3 regions of the Janthinobacterium sp. GW822-FHT07H11 genome follow, and region 2 is predicted to be linked to each of the others. Evidence: predicted binding sites of a transcription regulator. Region 2 holds the regulator's gene; each other region holds the start of a gene.
The links. The regulator sigma-54, encoded in region 2, starts transcription at its own class of promoters, with help from an activator protein. The targets are predictions, from matches to a motif close to TGGCANGNAANCTGCTTT.

Region 1: the regulator sigma-54 is predicted to act here: its motif matches at 2,012-2,029, upstream of AC3RCJ_RS04905 (TorF family putative porin).
Region 3: the regulator sigma-54 is predicted to act here: its motif matches at 1,755-1,772, upstream of urtA (urea ABC transporter substrate-binding protein).

What each region holds. Positions count from the first base shown of each region.
Region 1 covers NZ_CM179507.1:1,103,412-1,106,683, reverse strand. The annotation lists gene AC3RCJ_RS04915 (ammonium transporter) at 1-799, opposite strand, end outside; gene AC3RCJ_RS04910 (P-II family nitrogen regulator) at 811-1,149, opposite strand; gene AC3RCJ_RS04905 (TorF family putative porin) at 1,161-1,931, opposite strand; gene AC3RCJ_RS04900 (accessory factor UbiK family protein) at 2,202-2,450, shown strand; gene AC3RCJ_RS04895 (YifB family Mg chelatase-like AAA ATPase) at 2,617-3,272, shown strand, end outside.
Region 2 covers NZ_CM179507.1:901,753-905,024, forward strand. The annotation lists gene lptC (LPS export ABC transporter periplasmic protein LptC) at 1-45, shown strand, start outside; gene lptA (lipopolysaccharide transport periplasmic protein LptA) at 71-649, shown strand; gene lptB (LPS export ABC transporter ATP-binding protein) at 649-1,404, shown strand; gene AC3RCJ_RS04005 (RNA polymerase factor sigma-54) at 1,409-2,887, shown strand; gene hpf (ribosome hibernation-promoting factor, HPF/YfiA family) at 2,957-3,272, shown strand, end outside.
Region 3 covers NZ_CM179507.1:4,525,399-4,528,670, forward strand. The annotation lists gene urtB (urea ABC transporter permease subunit UrtB) at 1-322, opposite strand, end outside; gene urtA (urea ABC transporter substrate-binding protein) at 450-1,703, opposite strand; gene AC3RCJ_RS19895 (DUF4349 domain-containing protein) at 1,902-2,690, opposite strand; gene AC3RCJ_RS19900 (transglutaminase-like domain-containing protein) at 2,707-3,272, opposite strand, start outside.

The DNA of each region.
Region 1 (3,272 bases), 200 kb from region 2:
TGATGTGCACCACGGTGCCGCCGGCGAAGTCCAGCGCGCCTTTTTGCCAGATCCAGCCCGCCTTCAGGGCTTCGCTGGCCGAGGTGGCGGCATTGGTGATCAGGTCAGGACCGGTCCAGAACCACACCATGTGGGCGGCCGGCAGGTAGGCAAACGTGAACCACAGCACGACGAAGGCCAGCACGGCGGAAAACTTGGCGCGCTCGGCAAACGCGCCGACGATCAGCGCGCAGGTGATGGCGGCAAACGTGCCCTGGAAGGCGACAAAGACGAACTCGGGAATGACGACGCCCTTGCTGAAGGTGGCGGCGGCGGCAAACGTGCCCTTGGCCGGGTCCCAGATACCGTTCAGGAACAGGCGGTCGAAGCCACCGAAGAAGGCGGTTTTTTCCGTGAAGGCGATCGAGTAGCCATAGATGCACCACAGCACGATGACCAGCGCGAACACCATGAACACTTGCATCAGCACCGACAACATGTTCTTCGAGCGCACCAGGCCGCCGTAGAACAGGGCCAGGCCGGGGATCGTCATCAGGATCACCAGCAAGGTGGAAATCATCATGAAACTGGTATCGCCCTTGTTGGCGACGGGTACGGCGGCAGGGGCCGTTGCCGCTGCGGCAGCCGCGGCAGGCGCGGCGGCATCGGCTACCGGCGTCACGGCCGGCGTGGCAACGGCCGTCGTGGCGGCGGCTGCCGGTTCGGCCTTGGCTGGCGCATCGGCAAAACTCGGCGCGGCGAAGCCAAAGGCACACAGACAGGCCAACCCGGCTAGCAATGTTGTTATATTTTTACGCATCAATATTCCCCTTAGAGCGCTTCGTTGCCGGTTTCACCGGTACGGATGCGGATGACCTGTTCCAGGTTGTAGACGAAAATCTTGCCATCGCCGATCTTGCCGGTACGCGCCGCCCCCTCGATCGCCTCGATCGCCTGGTCGACGATGGCGTCGTCCACGGCCGCTTCAATTTTAGTTTTTGGCAAGAAATCGACCACGTACTCGGCACCGCGGTACAGTTCCGTATGGCCTTTCTGGCGTCCGAAACCCTTGACCTCGGTGACGGTAATGCCTTGCACATTGATAGCCGACAAGGCTTCGCGCACTTCGTCCAGTTTGAACGGTTTAATGATCGCGGTAATCATTTTCATGGCAATCTCGCTTAAAAGGTTTTGGAAACAGTCACTACGAGGCCGGTTTTCGCCAGATTCTTGCCATTCGGTGCCAGCGACGTGATATCGGCACGGACGGCCGCTACCGATACGGTGACGATGCCGGGGAAATCCTTGGTCACGCCCAGCTTGTAGTCGTAATAGCTGAGCGAGTCGTTGTGCTTGACGCTTTGATGGCCCACGTGCAGGTTGAACGTGTAGTCATCGTTCAGCGGCACATTCAGGCCGGCATCGATATACCCGCTGTTTTTACTGTCGGCCACGCCAAACAGGTTGGTCGTCGAGTGCGAATACTTGATGTAGGCGGGACCGAAACCGACCTGGCCATACAGCTCGAAGGTATTGGCATTCGTGCTCAGGCCATTCGAGGGGTAGAAGTAATACAGGCCACCGACGTCGTAGGTGATGCCCGGCGCGAATTCACCGCGCTTGCCGCCATAGATATCCCATTCCAGGTTCGTGTCGCCGCCACCATCCTTGATCCATTTGATGCTCGACAGCCAGGTGCCGACATACAGTCCGGTAGGATTGTGCGTATAGTCGGCACCGCCGCTGACGGCCGGGTTCAATCGGCTTTGCGACAGGCCCCGGTAGCGGTAGTCGCTGCTCAGTGCCACGTTGTAGCTGAGCACATTGTCGGGTACCGCTTCGGCGGCGGCGGGGGCCGCGACCGCATCCTGGGCCATGGCGGCGCCACTCAAGGCGGTCATGGCCAGTGTCAACGCTGCGGCTAAGGTCATGTTCTTGGACAGATTCTTCATGGCGGTTCCCTTTTATTGAACTTTTAAAGCGGTTGAGGTTTAAAATCTTGGCTGAAGATCACAAAGCGTTCATTACCTCTTTAGCAGAATACGTGCCAGCTTCATTGCCACCTTGACAGGTGCATTTCCGTCCATACATACCCTGCGAGCCGCTGGACATGCGGAAAAAGCCTGCCGAAGAGTGATGAATTTACCCATTTTCGCACCACATTAACACTGCTGTGCACCGCAATGGTGCGATGCACATGCCGCACCAATAAAGGACTGACCATGGACATGAATACCTTCTTTAACGACTTGCAAGGCAAGATCCACCAAGCCATCGAAAACTCGCCGGCCAAGGATATCGAGAAAAACGTGAAGTCGATGATGACCCAGGGCTTCGCCCGGCTGGACCTCGTCACGCGCGAAGAATTCGATATCCAGGCCCAGGTCCTGGCCAAGACGCGCGCCAAACTGGATGCACTGGAATTGCGCATGGCCGAACTGGAAGCACGCCTGAACGATCCGAAAGCCTAGAACGATGCCTCCGGCACGCATCGCGCCATGCGCGCCGGACATGGCTTGAGCAGATGCCCATGCGGGCAGGTGCTTTTTTTCGCTCCATTTGCTGGCTCACCTCAAATGCCAGCCGGCTTCAGGGACTAGACTGATCCTGCCCGCGTGCGCGGTGCAGGGGAATCTGATGAGCCTGGCAGTCCTGAAAAGCCGTGCCCTGGCCGGCATGGAGGCGCCCGAGGTGAACGTCGAAGTCCACCTCGCCAACGGCTTGCCCGCTTTTACCATCGTCGGCCTGCCGGATACGGAAGTGAAAGAGTCGCGCGACCGCGTGCGCGCCGCCCTGCAAAACTGCGGGTTTGAGATGCCGGCACGGCGCATCACCGCCAATCTGGCACCGGCCGATTTGCCCAAGGAGTCGGGACGCTTCGACCTGCCCATTGCGCTTGGCATCCTGGCCGCCTCGGGCCAGTTATCCAGCGAGCAATTACAGCACTATGAATTTGCCGGCGAATTGTCGCTGTCAGGCCAGTTGCGCCCGATCCGGGGTGCGTTGGCCATGACGTTTGCGATGCAGCGCGACAAAACCGGCGTGCCGCGCGCCTTCATCCTGCCCCATGCCAATGCCGACGAAGCGGCACTGGTCCGCGACGCCAGCATCTATCCCGCGCATACGCTGCTCGAAGTATGCGCCCACCTTGCCGCCAGCGACAGCCAGACAGCCTTGCAACGCCACCGGCCGGCCTTGCCGTCCAGCACCTTTTCCTATCCCGACTTCGCCGATGTACAAGGCCAGCAACAAGCGCGGCGCGCGCTGGAAGTGGCAGCCGCGGGCGGGCATAA
Region 2 (3,272 bases):
ATCGTCTATCCGCCCAAGCCGCGCAAGAGCGCTGCGGCCAAATGACAGAATGCAAACAAGGAACCCTAATATGAAGAACATCTTGCTGTTGACCCTATTTTCGCTGGCCGTGATGGGCAGCGCGCATGCCGAGAAAGCCGATTCCGAAAAGGAAGCCGTCATTACGGCCCAGCGCGGCCAGGTCGATGACGTCAAGCAGACGCGCACCTTGACGGGCGACGTGGTGCTGGTCAAGGGGACCCTGACCATGAAGGCGGGCCGCGCCCTGATCACGGAAGATCCGCAGGGTTATCAGTTCATTACCTTCTGGGCCGATCCGGGCAAGCTGGCCACCTTCCGCCAGAAGCGCGATGGCGCCGGCGACCTGTGGGTGGAAGGCGAGGCGGAGCGCGTGGAATACGATAACAAGACGGAAGTGGTGAAACTGTTTTCCAAGGCCAAGCTGACGCGCCTGGAGGGCAGCAAGCCCACCGACGTGGCCAATGGCGCCTTCATCTCGTATGACAGCCGCAAGGAAGTCTTCACGATGGAAAATAGCGACAGCGGCACCAGCACCCCGGGCGCCGGCAGCGTGCGCATGGTGATCCAGCCGAAGAACAAGGCACCGGCGGAGAAAGCGCCTGCCGCTCCCGCGCCAGGAAAGAAATAATGGAAAATACACGTTGCGGCAGCACCTTGATCGTTCGCGGGCTGCAGAAAACCTATGGCAAGCGGCAAGTCGTGCATGACGTGTCGCTGCAGGTCGAATGCGGCGAAGTGGTGGGCCTGCTGGGCCCCAACGGCGCCGGCAAGACCACCTCGTTCTACATGATCGTCGGCCTGGTGCCATCGGACGGCGGCAGCATCGATATCAGCGGCGTGGATATTTCCAGCCTGCCGATCCACCGCCGCGCGCAGATGGGCCTGTCCTACCTGCCGCAGGAAGCGTCCGTGTTCCGCAAGCTGACGGTGGAGGACAATATCCGCGCCGTGCTGGAAATCCAGACCGTCGAAGGCCGCCCCCTGAAGAAGGCCGAGATCGAGGAGCGCCTGGATAAATTGCTGGCCGACTTGCAGATTGAAAAACTGCGCGAAAACCAGGCGCTGTCCCTGTCGGGCGGCGAGCGCCGCCGCGTGGAAATCGCCCGCGCGCTGGCCACCGATCCGCGTTTCGTGCTGCTCGACGAGCCGTTTGCCGGCGTCGATCCGATCGCCGTGATCGAGATCCAGCGCATCGTGCGTTTCTTGAAAGAGCGCAATATCGGCGTGCTGATCACCGATCATAATGTGCGCGAGACGCTCGGTATTTGCGACCGCGCCTACATCATCAACCAGGGCTCGGTGCTGGCGTCGGGACGCCCCGACGACATCATCGCGAACGAGTCGGTACGCCGGGTCTATCTGGGCGAACATTTCCGCATGTGAGCCAATGAAACAATCATTGCAGCTGCGCACTTCGCAGCATCTGGCACTGACGCCGCAGTTGCAGCAATCGATACGCCTGCTGCAATTATCGACCCTGGAATTGCACCAGGAACTAGAGCAATTGCTGACGGATAATCCCTTGCTCGAACGCCTCGACGATCCGCTCGACCGTTCGCTGCGCCTGTTGTCCGACGGCGCCTTGAGCTCCACGGCCGCGCCGGCCGAAGCGCCGCCCCAGCCGCCGGGCCAGGAAGCGCCTGCGGCGCCGGCCGAAGCGGAAACCTTCGACGGCGACGGCGCCGACAGCCCGCCCGCCATGGATGGCGGCGACAGCGACTGGAGCGAGGCGAGCCGGGGCAAGGCGCCCGACGACGAAGATGCGCGCCCGCAGCTGGAAGCCCATCACTGCACCCTGCGCGAGCACCTGATGGAGCAGATGCGCGTGACGGTGCTCGAGTTGCGCGACCGCGCGCTGGTCGAGCTGATCATCGACGCGCTCGATGACAACGGCTACCTGGAAGAGTCGCTCGACGACATCCTGGCGCGCCTGCCGGAAGAGCTGGAAATCGACGCCGACGAGCTGCGCACGGCCCTGTCGCTGCTGCAAAGTTTCGATCCGCCGGGCGTGGGCGCGCGCAATGCATCCGAATGCCTGGCGCTGCAGATCAAGCGCTTGCCGCACGTCGCCCTGGTGACGCGGCGCATGGCCCTCGTCATCGTGGAAAAGCACCTGGCCTGGTTTGCCCAGCGCGATTTCAACAAGCTGAAAAAGGCCCTCGATTGCGACGAGGAAGACTTGCGCGAGGCGCAGACGGTGATCCGCCTGTGCAACCCGCATCCGGGCGCCGTGTTCGCTTCCGACGTGTCCGACTACGTGGTGCCCGACGTGGTCGTCAAACGGGCGCGCAATGGCTGGCAGGTCACCCTGAACAACGACGTCATGCCGCGCCTGCGCGTGAACGCCATGTACGCCAATTTATTGAAACAGGGCAAGGGCGAAGGCGCCATGGGCGCGCAGTTGCAGGAAGCCAAGTGGCTGATCAAGAACATGCGCCAGCGCTTCGACACCATCCTGCGCGTGGCGCAGGCGATAGTAGAAAGACAAAAGAACTTTTTCTCGCATGGCGCCGTTGCCATGCGCCCCCTTGTGCTCCGTGAAATAGCTGATACACTGGGTTTACACGAGAGTACTATCTCGCGGGTAACAACCCAAAAGTACATGCTGACCCCGCATGGCATGTTTGAGTTGAAATATTTCTTTGGTAGCCACGTCGCCACCGAAGCGGGGGGTGAAGCATCGTCGACGGCGATACGGGCATTGATCGTGCAACTGACAGGAGCAGAAGACCCTAAAAATCCTTTATCCGACAGTAAGATTGCGGACATGCTGGGGGAACAAGGCATGGTGATTGCGCGACGTACTGTTGCCAAATACCGGGAAGCGTTGAAAATTCCGCCAGTGAGTCTGCGTAAGTGCTTGTAGTTTTTTCGGTTCCTCTGCGGGCCGGAATCGATGGACACCGCACGAACCCGATCATCTTTAGGAGTGTGTATGAATCTCACCATCAGCGGACATCATCTCGAAGTGACACCAGCCATCCGTGAATACGTACAAACGAAGCTGGAACGCGTGAAACGTCATTTCGATCAAGTCATCGATATCGCCGTGATTCTGACCGTGGATAACCTCAAAGAGAAAGAAAAACGTCAAAAGGCCGAAGTCAACCTGCGTCTGAGTGGCAAGACCGTCTATGTGGAAAGCCTGGCACACGACTTGTATGCCGCAATCGATACCCTGATCGACAAGCTCGACAGGCAAGTGATGAAATACAAAACCAAAGTGCAAGGGCACGGTAAAGAGGCGATCA
Region 3 (3,272 bases), 2.8 Mb from region 2:
CGCGCAGGCGGTTGTTGACCATCACGCCGTCGATGCCGTCCGGCAGCGGCACGTTCCGGCCGCTTGCAGGGTCATATGCCTGCTCGCCATCGACGAGGTACACCTTGCCGTCGGGCGCGGCGTACAGGCTGTCATCCTGCAGGGCGCGCAGCACGCGGGCGGCCTCGGGCGTGGCCAGGGCGGCGATCCGGGCCACGGCGGCGACCCTTGTATCGGGGTCGTCGCCAGCCAGCGGCTTGAGCAGGTCGGGAGCGATGGCGGCCTGCGCCAGCGAGGATAGCAACAGGCAGGCGAGGACCAGCAGTTTGGGGAGAAGCTGCATGTGCGTTCCAAAGAATGACTGCACGGGGGCGTATGCTGCCCCCAAGGGCGACGACTGGGGTCGGATGGGGACGCCTAGTCCCTGAGGGTCCGACCCCGGCAGTTGCTGCTGGGTTAAATATCAGCGCCTACAGCTTTTGCTTGCCCTCATTACCCTTGATATACGGGCTCCACGGCTGGGCGCGTAGCGGTTCCTTGGTTTTCCACACGACATTGAATTGCCCATCGGCCTTGATCTCGCCGATCATCACGGGCTTGTGCAAGTGGTGATTGCTCGCATCCATGGTCAGGGTGAAGCCCGATGGCGCCTTGAAGCTCTGGCCGGCCATGGCGGCGATCACCTTGTCCGTGTCCGTCGATTTCGCCTTTTCCACGGCTTGCGCCCACATGTGGATGCCGACATAGGTCGCTTCCATCGGGTCGTTCGTCACCACCGAAGCCGCGTTCGGCAGTTTTTGCGCCACGGCATACGCCTTCCACTGCTTGATGAAGGCCGTATTCACGGGGTTCTTGACGGATTCGAAATAATTCCACGCCGCCAGATGCCCGAGCAGCGGCTTGGCATCGATGCCGCGCAGCTCTTCCTCGCCCACGGAAAACGCGACGACGGGCACGTCCGTGGCTTTCAAGCCCGCATTGCCCAGTTCCTTGTAGAACGGCACGTTCGAGTCGCCATTGATGGTGGAAATGACGGCCGTCTTGCCGCCGGCGGAAAACTTCTTGATATTGGCGACGATGGTTTGATAGTCGGCATGGCCGAACGGCGTGTAGACCTCGCTGATATCGCCATCCTTGACTCCCTTGCTTCTCAGAAAGGCGCGCAAGATCTTGTTGGTGGTGCGCGGATACACGTAATCAGTGCCCAGCAGCACGAAGCGCTTGGCGCCGCCGCCATCTGTGCTCATCAAATATTCCACGGCGGGGATCGCCTGCTGGTTGGGCGCGGCGCCCGTATAAAACACATTCTTTTCCAGTTCCTCGCCCTCGTATTGCACCGGGTAAAACAGCAGGCTGTTGAGTTCCTTGAAGACGGGTAAAACCGACTTGCGCGAGACAGACGTCCAGCAGCCGAACACCACGGCGACTTTATCCTGCGCCACCAGCTGTCTCGCTTTTTCCGCGAACAGGGGCCAGTTCGAGGCCGGATCGACGACGACCGGCTCCAGCTTCTTGCCCAGCACGCCGCCCTTGGCATTGATCTCGGCGATCGTCATCAGCGCCACGTCCTTCAGCGACGTTTCGGAAATGGCCATGGTGCCCGACAGCGAGTGCAAGATGCCTACCTTGATGGTATCGGCGGCCAGGGCCGCCTGCATGCAGATGGAGGTGGCCAGGGCCAGGGCGCCGGCGGCGGCCGCTTTCAGGATGATGCGTCGTGACATGGGGACTCCTGTGATGGGTTCGTGGGGTCGAGCTGGGTCTGCCATGTTGTTAAAGCAGAATGCATGCCAGCACCAAGAGGTGGCCGCCATGGTGCAAGCGGCCCTCGCCGCACGAAAAAAAACCTGGCTGCACAAGGACTGTGCAGCCAGGTTTCAAATTGCCGTAAAACGGTGCGCGGCAGGCTTAATTCTTGCGCATCAATCCTTGCGCGGAGCTCCACGAAGACGGCGCCAGCCCTTGCGTCCCAGCGGGAACAGCAGCACGAACGCGACCAGCCACGGCAAAATATACGCCATGGCCGTGATGGCGTTGGCCACGCCTTCCGACAGGTTGTCCGTGAAATTGCCCAGCGCACGCTTGACGGGCGTCCAGAACGATTGCTTGCCTTCCGCGCTGATGGCCACGTTCAGCAAGTCCGTGTCTATGCGCTGCATCAACAGGGCATTGGCCGCCGTCGCCTGTTCCAGCTCCACCTGCACGGTGGCCAGCTCCTTGCTCACCTTGATCAGCGCATCGACATTCGTGCCCGAGCGCTTTTCCAGGTCTTGCAGCTGCGCCTGGTACTGCTTGAGCATGTCCAGGCGTTTCTTGCTGTCGAGCACAGGGCGGCCCAGGTCTTCCACCTTGGTGCCCTGGCTGGTGACGTCGCCTTCGGCCGCGACCAGCGCAACGAGCTTCTTGATGCCGGCCGGCTTGGCGCGCATGCTGATGCGCGCATGCACGTAGCGGCCGCTGTCGATGCTCGAATCGAGCAGCAGGCAGCCGTTTTCCGTATCGGCCTTGCAGGCGGCGACGACTTTTTCATACAGGGGCCGCACTTGCGCCTCGTGCGTATCGACGCTGACATTATGTTCATAGGCCAGGAACTCGCTGCCCTTTTCCTTGCCGTCCAGGCGCGCGGCGCTCGATGGACCGCCGCTCTCGCCCTTGCCGCCGCAACCGGCCAGTAACATCAGGCCGAACAGACCAACATACACTTTTTTCATGATTTCTTTCTTGAGATTATTTTTGCAGCGGCAACAATTCGATATCGGGCAAGTGCGCGGCCACATCCTGCACGGTCGCATGGCCGGTCAGCGATGCGATCACCTGCGGCAGCGGCTCCGCCCAGATTTCCGGCAGATCGCGCTCTTCCGGCGCCAGCACGGGAAAGGCCAGCTGTTCCTGCGGGGGCGCGAAGGCGGCGGCGACACCGGGCTTGTTGCCGCGCGCATCGATGCGGTACCAGCCAAATTCTTGCAAGTACACGGCATTCAAGCCATGCAGGCAGAACGGCGGCCCCACTTCCCCCACGGCCAGGCGCTGGTAGCACAGGCCGGCGGGGATGCCATTGGCGCGCAGCAGCGCGGCCAGCAGATGGCTCTTCGCATAACAGTATCCCGTGCCATGCTGCAAGACGTCGGAGGCGCGGCAGGTGACGGGATTGCGCCGGTAATCCCAGCTGTGGGCGATCTCGTCGCGCACGAAGGCAAAGCAGCGGGCCGCGATGGCGGCGTCGCCCACGGCGCCTGCCGCCAGTGCGGCCGCCTTGGCGCGCACGGCTGGATGCTCGCTGTCGATATGCGTGC